DNA from 2 places in the Ruegeria sp. BF12 genome. Region 2 is predicted to be linked to the other one. Evidence: riboswitches for the same ligand, from Rfam matches in the RefSeq annotation. Region 2 holds a riboswitch; the other holds the start of a gene.
The links. Region 2 has a riboswitch for cobalamin ahead of ACR0J0_RS12930 (ABC transporter ATP-binding protein). Riboswitches for the same ligand answer to the same signal wherever they lie in the genome.

Region 1: another riboswitch for cobalamin. It lies ahead of ACR0J0_RS02620 (DUF1636 family protein); the one in region 2 lies ahead of ACR0J0_RS12930 (ABC transporter ATP-binding protein).

What each region holds. Positions count from the first base shown of each region.
Region 1 covers NZ_JBQFTP010000001.1:510,214-514,191, reverse strand. The annotation lists gene cobN (cobaltochelatase subunit CobN) at 1-165, opposite strand, end outside; gene cobW (cobalamin biosynthesis protein CobW) at 169-1,224, opposite strand; gene ACR0J0_RS02620 (DUF1636 family protein) at 1,221-1,601, opposite strand; cobalamin riboswitch at 1,696-1,904, opposite strand; gene ACR0J0_RS02615 (LysR substrate-binding domain-containing protein) at 1,977-2,861, opposite strand; gene ACR0J0_RS02610 (NAD(P)-dependent oxidoreductase) at 2,975-3,931, shown strand; tRNA gene ACR0J0_RS02605 (tRNA-Cys) at 3,975-3,978, opposite strand, start outside.
Region 2 covers NZ_JBQFTP010000007.1:114,239-118,216, reverse strand. The annotation lists gene ACR0J0_RS12935 (ABC transporter substrate-binding protein) at 1-775, opposite strand, end outside; gene ACR0J0_RS12930 (ABC transporter ATP-binding protein) at 787-1,572, opposite strand; cobalamin riboswitch at 1,895-2,102, opposite strand; gene ACR0J0_RS12925 (bifunctional enoyl-CoA hydratase/phosphate acetyltransferase) at 2,394-3,788, shown strand; gene ACR0J0_RS12920 (acetate/propionate family kinase) at 3,781-3,978, shown strand, end outside.

The sequences.
Region 1 (3,978 bases), on a different contig from region 2:
GGGCATCTGCCCCTCGGGGCCGCCACCGCGGTGCCAGCCTGCTGCGAAAGCGCCGAGGTCGCTGTCCGAAAAGGACAGCACCACCAGATCCGCCGGGCTCTGGCCCAGATCGGTTGGGGTCTCGGTTTCTTCTAACCCGTGGCTTTCGCGGAAGACGACGTGCATGGCTTACTCGGCGGCCTCGGCTACACCCACGAGAATATCGCGGATTGCGGCCTCTTTGATGTCGTCATGCTCGGCGATCACGACCAGACGCGAGCGGCGCTCTTCGCCGGGTTCCCATGGGCGGTCGTATTGGTGACGTACACGGGCACCTACAGCCTGAACCAGCAGACGCATCGGTTTGCCCTGAACTGCGGCATAGCCTTTGACGCGCAGGATGTTCAGCTCGTTCGCAAGACGTTCGATATTGGCGACCAGCGCGGTCGGGTCGGTCTGTTCCGGCAACTCGACAATGATGCTTTCGAAATCGTCATGCTCATGATCATGGTGGCCGTCGTGATGCGACGGACGGGCGTCCATGTCATCCTCGGCGGCGGCCTCAAGGCCTAGTACGACGCGGACGTCCACGGCACCTTCAGCCACTTCGACCACGGGTAATGGACGCGGAGCCTCGGCTGCGATGATCTCCTTGGCCTTGGCCACGCCTTCGGGGCCAGCCAGATCGGGCTTGGTCAGTAGGATGATGTCGGCGCAGGAGATCTGGTCTTCGAATACCTCAGACAGGGGCGTTTCGTGGTCGATCGAGTCATCGGCAAGACGCTGCGCGTCCACCGCTTCGACATTTGGCGCAAAACGCCCAGCAGCTACAGCCTCGGCATCTGCCAGAGCGATCACGCCATCCACGGTGATCTTGGACCGGATGTCGGGCCAGTCAAAGGCCTTCAGCAGCGGCTTGGGCAGAGCAAGGCCGGACGTTTCGATCAGGATGTGATCGGGGCGCGGCTCCAGCGCCATCAGCGCCTCGATGGTGGGGATGAAGTCATCGGCTACGGTGCAGCAGATGCAGCCGTTGGCCAGTTCCATAATATTTTCCGCCGGGCAATCCGGGATCGCGCAGGATTTCAAGATGTCGCCATCGACGCCCACATCGCCGAACTCGTTGACCACCACGGCCAGACGCTTGCCCTGTGGGTTCTGCATCAGATGCTTGACCAGCGTGGTCTTGCCCGAGCCCAGAAAGCCGGTGATCACAGTGACGGGGAGTTTTTCGAGATTGCTCATTTCAGGGCTCCAATCGGGGGAATACGGGCCGCACAATTTTTGCGGAAGTGTTCGGGGCGTTCACGCCATTTCACCAGGCCATCTTCCGTGGCGAGATACTTGGTTGCACCGTCAACAATGGTCTCGACATGATCGGTTTCGTTGAGGTGCTCATAGACAAATGTCCAACGGTCCGGGCCTCCGCGCAGCACGATGGAGCAACCCTCATCGCAGTTTGACAGGCATTCAACGGCTTTCAGAGTGATGCCTTCGGGCAAGTCGGCCTGTTCCAGCGCTTTGTGCAGCAATGCGCCGGGTCGTTGCGCATCGTCTTCGACAGGCAGGCCACGGCGGCACGTGGTACAGACCAGCAGCTCGACCGGTGCGGTCGCGGTCATGTCTCTCATCCCCCCAAATCCTCTTCGTGGGGGACGGGGTTTCATGCGGGCCACGTGTTGCGACATGGACCCGACACCGGAACACCCCGTCCGGTTTCATCTACGGGCGCTGGCAGGTCTCCCGGCTTGCAGATGTCAGGGCTTCGGCCCTGTCGGATGTCCCGCCTTCCCGGCCTTTTGGGCCAGTGGCTTTGGGCACCCTCTCCGGTCACGGTCGCGGGGGCGGCTGTGCTTGGCGGTAGATCCGCTGCACATTCCCTTTTCATCCATCCGAAGATGGACACCAACGAAAGGGACATGCGGCACGGGCAGGGGGCTTGTCAAGCGCGAGCAGGATGCAGAAAACGCGCAGGTCGGAAAAGCGACAAGCCAGTGTCAGTCAGCGGCATCCGCAGCCAGGCGATCACGCAGCCAGGCACAAAACACACCCGCTGCGGCGGATGAGCGCGTGCGCCCGGGCGCGGTGATCAGATAGTGCGATTGCGCAAACGGAATCGCTGGGCCTGCAATTTCTATCGGCGCGCCCTGAGCAATGGAATTTTTAGCGAATCTTTCCACAATGGTCGCGCAGCCTGCACCGGCCATCACCAATTGCAATGCGGCGACGGATGTATCGACCGAATGAAGGGATGTTTGCTTGGGTGGCTCCATATCATGAGCGTGAAAGTAGCCTGCCCAGTTGTCCTCGTATCCGAGGATGTGAATCAGCGGCCCTTGCCGGAGGTCCAGCAAGCTTGGGTAAGCCTTTCCGACTCGGCAAACCGGCACCAGATTCTCATCGGTCAGCTTTTCGGAGATGACCCCCGGCCAATCGCCGTAGCCCATCCGAATTTCGACATCCACATCGTTTGGCGCGATGCTGTCATTCCAGATGTGCGATACCAGCCGAACGGGAATGTCCGGGTATTGCGCGTTGAACGCGGGCAGTTCAGCGGCAATCCAATAAGTTGCCGTGGAAATCGCGGCCCGAACTGTGAGCGTTTGTCGGGACGCAGGACCAAACAAACTGTTGGTGGACAGCGCGATGTCACCCAAGGCCCGCCGAACCGTCAAAGCATAGGATTGCCCCAGCTCGGTCAACTCGAGCCGTCGTGCATTTCTGGTGAACAGGTTTTGACCAAGTTCCGCCTCGAGGGATCGAATGTGCAGAGATACGGCTGTCTGGGTCAACCCAAGTTCCCGTGCCGTGGTGGTGAAATTCAGGTGCCGAGCGGCGCATTCAAAGCTGCGCAGCCATGCAGGGTTTGGAAGCCGGTCCATTTATCACCAAAAAATTTTTGCCATAAAGCGGATTATTATTCGTTTTGCTTTTGAAATTGCAACGTCGATACTCGGTTAACAGCATCGCAGACGCACACTTTCGGGAGGGAAACATGAAAGTCGGCTTTATCGGATTGGGAAACGTTGGCGCAAAACTGTCGGGATCGCTGCTACGCAACGGCGTGGACCTCTCGGTCCATGATCTTAACCCGGATCTGGTGCAGAGCTTCGTGGCCAAAGGTGCCAAAGCAGCCGAAAGTCCGGCGCAACTGATGCGGGATTGTGATGCCGTCATCACCTGCCTTCCTTCCCCTGCAGCCTCTGACGCCGTGATGCGGGAAATGTTGCCCGAAGTTGGCCCCGGCAAGATCTGGATGGAGATGTCCACGACGGACGAGGCCGAGGTAAAACGACTGGGCGCGATGGTGATTGAACGCGGCGGTGCTGCTGTCGATTGCCCGGTTTCCGGTGGCTGTCACAGGGCCGCAACGGGTAATATTTCGATCTTTGCCGGCTGTGATCGCGCGACGTTTGACAAAATATTGCCATTCCTGACGACGATGGGGCGGCGCATCCTGCACACGGGCGAACTTGGGTCCGCGTCTGTTCTGAAAGTCCTGACGAACTATCTGGCAACCGCAAACCTGATCACTTGTGCCGAAGCACTGGTGACCGCCAAGGCAGCAGGCATGGACCTCAACACGACGTATGAGGCAATCAAAATCTCGTCGGGCACATCGTTCGTACACGAAACAGAAAGCCAGGTAATCCTGAACGGCTCGCGTGATATCTCGTTCACCATGGACCTCGTGAAAAAAGACATCGGCCTGTTCCAGGAAGTCGCGGACCGTGCGGGAGTGCCCCTTGAAATAAACCCGGTGATGATCCGGATCTTCGAAGACGGAATCGCCAGGTACGGGGACCGCGAACTTTCGCCCAATATCATCAAGCGGCTTGAGGAGGCGACGGGTCTGGACATCCGCGCCCCGGGCTTCCCGCCCGAAATGCTGGACGATGAGCCGGAAGAGGCGGGCTATGAGGTTGTGCCGCAGGGACGTGAGGCCGTGTGACGCACGTCACCTTTCACTGGAAAGTCCCATCTAATCAGGAGAGTGGA
Region 2 (3,978 bases):
CGGTTTGATAGTCCAACAGAACCAGGAACTCCGGGTTGGAAGCGGCTACAGCCTCCCACGAGGAGCGACCCCAGCTGGTTTCCATGTCATGTGTGACATTTTCACCGCCCGCCGCCGAAATCATGGCGTCGGGAATGGCGAATTTGCCAGCGGTGAATGGCGCGTCGGCGGGGCCGTCCAGCAGGAAGACGCGGGGTTTGGGCAGGTCGGCGGTCTGGGCTTCGATAGCAGACAGTTCAGACTTCCAGCCATCGACCAGTTCTTCAGCTTTGTCTTCGACCTGCATGACTTTGCCCAGACGCAGGACGTCATCAAACAGCAGGTCCATGCTTGCTTCGGGGCGTTCCTTGTCCAGATGTACGCAGCTTTCGGTCAGGATCATCGTTTTGATCCCGAAGGGCTCCAGAGTGTCCGGGGTCACATCGCCGCCGGGCTTCATGCCATAGTACCAGCCCGCAAAAAACAAGTCGGGTTCTACCGCGACAAGGTTTTCCACAGTCGGGTATTTCGGCGCCAGCTCGGGGATGTCGCCGCGCAAAGTGTCGAATTCCGGGCTTGTTTTGTACCAGCCGGTGATGCCCGTCAGCCCAACGATCTTATCCTGCAGACCCAGCGCAAAGGCCATGTCGGTCATGTTCATGTCGTGGACGACCAGCCGCTCGGGTTGGGTTTCGAAAATCAAAGGTTCGCCGCAATTATCGACTGTGGTCTCAAGTGCGGCCGCGCTTGTTGCCAGGCCGGTGATCAGCGCCGCGGGCCAGAGTGCCTGTTTCATGGTTTTGTTCCTCATTTTGAGATTGTGGTTCTTCGGATATCCAGCGCCGGGATCACGCGGCCTTCGTGTTGAAAACACAGGTAATCGACGCCAAAGGTTTCGCGGACGCGTTCGGGGGTCAGCACCTCGTGCACCAACCCAAAGCCGGTCAGCCGGGCGGACTTCATCAGTGCGACATGGGTGGCGAACTCGGGGATCATGACCAGGTCGTGGACGATCATCACTACCGTGATGCCCAGTTCCGCCACCAGGGACAGCATGCGGCCCTTGGCGTCCGGGTCCAGGTGGTTGGTTGGTTCGTCCAAAAACAACAGTGACGGTTTCTGGGCCAAAGCCCGCGCGATATGGGCCCGTTGGCGCTCGCCGCCGGACAGGACGGCCATACGCTTGTCGGCCAAAGCGTACAAACTGGTCAGGTTCAGGATACGGTCCAGTTCGTCGGCGTGCTCGCTTGCGGATCGGTCCGCGCGGATCGGAATTTGTCCCAGGGCCACATAGTCACGCAGGAACAACCGTCCATCGGGGGCCTCTTGTTGACTGACAACTGCGATCATACGGGCGCGATCCATTGCCGAAAGTTGCCGAAGGCTGCGCCCCTTGATCAAAACGTCCCCCTGAACGATCTCTTCTGCCCCGCACAAGAGGTTGAGGAGCGTTGTCTTGCCCGCGCCATTCGGCCCGGCAATCGCCAGTACCGCCCCTTCGTCCAAATCAAACTTGACGTCTTTCAGCAGGACTTCGCCATTCAGGGCGTGGTATTCCAACTCGCGAGTTTCAAGAAATGGTCTGCGGGTCATACGCGTTCCTCCTGCTTGATCTGAGGCGGGTGCGAATGACTCTTTCTGAACAATGCGCGCAAGCGACCGTCAGCGTTGACCCAACGCGTTGTGTGCAAGGACGTACGGGCAGACAACGCGCGAGGAAGCCTGTCCGGCAACCCGCTTTGGATCGCGCCGACGACACCCGTGCCCATGCACGTCTCGCAAATCGGAATGAAGTGATCAGGTTTTCTCAGCATTGCCCGCTCCGCTTGTTGTCAAGCGTGGACAGAAGGTGCCGATCATGTAAACACGCGTCAGACGTGCCATATAGCCTCCTTCCAGGACGCCCCGCCCCGGGTTGGTTGAACATCAGATGGCAGGTCTCCTGACTTGCGGGTCGTGGCTTGGCCGTCCTTCCCAGCCCATTTGGGCCAGTGGTCTGTTGGCGTCGCTCACCGCTTACAGTTGCGGGGGCAGTCACGGAATTGGCGCCGTTCGGCAACCTCACCGTATTCCCTTTTCATCCCTTGGGCGCACCATCGGGAACCATCGACGACGAGAAGTGCCCGAGTTCGCATTATTGGTCAAGCTCAAAACCGAAGACCCCTTGTTGTGGCGATTGGAAGACAGCTTTAGCGCGTCAGACGGCTCAGCGGGGCTGAGGTCTGGCAGGCGACAAAGGGCGCTACCCGCCAGATTGCCGCTAAGAAGCTTAATCAATTGTGGTCAGAAGTTCTTTTGGCTACGCTGCAGCGCAGAAATACAGGGGAATCGGCGGCAAGCTCCAGTCGGGTGGGACTGAAGTGCCGAGCGTCGGTTTCAAATACGATCATTTGCAAAAATCAAAGCCTGACGAGATGAAAATTAAAGAAAACCGGACGTTTTCACAATTGAAAGTCGGCGATAAGGCCCAGGTTACAAGGCTTTGCACCGTTGACGATCTTTACGCGTTTGCATCGGCGTCCGGAGACCATAATCCGTTGCATCTGGCCGCTTATGATGGGGATGGTGATGGGCGCCCCGAAGCTGTTGCACCCGCGTTGTGGCCCGCTGGCCTTGTTGCGGCGGTACTGGGAAACGTCCTGCCAGGGGCGGGCACGCAGACACGCCGGGCAAACCTCAGATTCCATGCCCCGGTTCTGGCGGGCGAAGAACTGACCGCCTTTGTTTCGGTCACGGAAAAGCGCGAAGATGGCGATTTGACCTGCGCCGCCGAAGTGCGCCGGGTCGGGGACAACGCGTTGATTCTAAGCGGTACGGTGCAAGTCACGCCACCCGCCCGGCATTTGAAGTTTGACTCGGTCGAAGTTCCTGGGCTGATCGTTCAAAGGCACCGGCATTTTGACGCTCTGCTGGAAAAGGCGCGCCCCATGGACCCTATGCCAACAGCCGTCATCGCCCCGGAAGAGCCGAACTCACTGGGCGGCGCTTTGTTGGCGAGTTCAAACAGCATAATCACTCCGATACTTGTCGGCGATCCCGACAAAATTGCTGCTGCTGCGACCGAGCTTGGCGCTGATTTATCCGGAACTGAAATCATCGAGGTCGACAGCCACGAGATGGCCGCGCATCGTGCCGTCGATCTGGTCGTGGAGGGCAAAGCTCGGATGCTGATGAAAGGGCATCTGCATACGGATGTTCTTTTGCGGGCCGTCTTGCGCCGCGAGAAAGGCCTGAGGACGGGGCGGCGTTTGTCGCATGTGTTTGTTATGGACGTGCCGGGCATGTCACGGCCCATCATGGTCACCGATGCGGCCGTAAACATTTCACCCGATCTCGAAACCAAAGCCGACATCGTTCAAAACGCCATTCATCTGGCCCATTCCATCGGCATCAAAGTGCCCAAGGTTGGCGTGTTGTCGGCGGTAGAGACGATCAATCCGCATATGCCATCTTCGGTCGACGCTGCGCTGTTGTCCAAAATGGCAGAACGCGGGCAGATCACCGGCGGGTTGGTCGATGGTCCATTGGCCATGGACAACGCGGTGGACCTGAACGCTGCGCGCACCAAGGGTATCACATCACCTGTTGCCGGGGCGGCGGACATTTTGGTGGCGCCGAACATTGAGGCAGGGAATATGGTGGCCAAGCAGCTTACCTATATCTCTCATGCCGAAGCCGCGGGAATCGTGGTTGGTGCCGCAGCACCAATCATTCTGACCTCCCGCGCGGATGATGACGCCTCGCGGCTGGCCTCTTGCGCCGTGGCGGCGCTGCATGCAATTGCGAATAAAGGCAAAATCCATGGCTGAACATGTTCTGGCACTGAACGCCGGGTCGTCCTCGTTGAAATTCGCGCTTTATGAACTGACTGAGGATCGTCGGCCCAGGATGCGCTGGCGCGGTCAAATCGAACGGCTGGGGGATGCGCCGCGGCTCTTGGCTCAGTCCGCAGGTGGGAGGTCTGTTGACCGACAACTTTCGGGGACGAAAACGCATGAC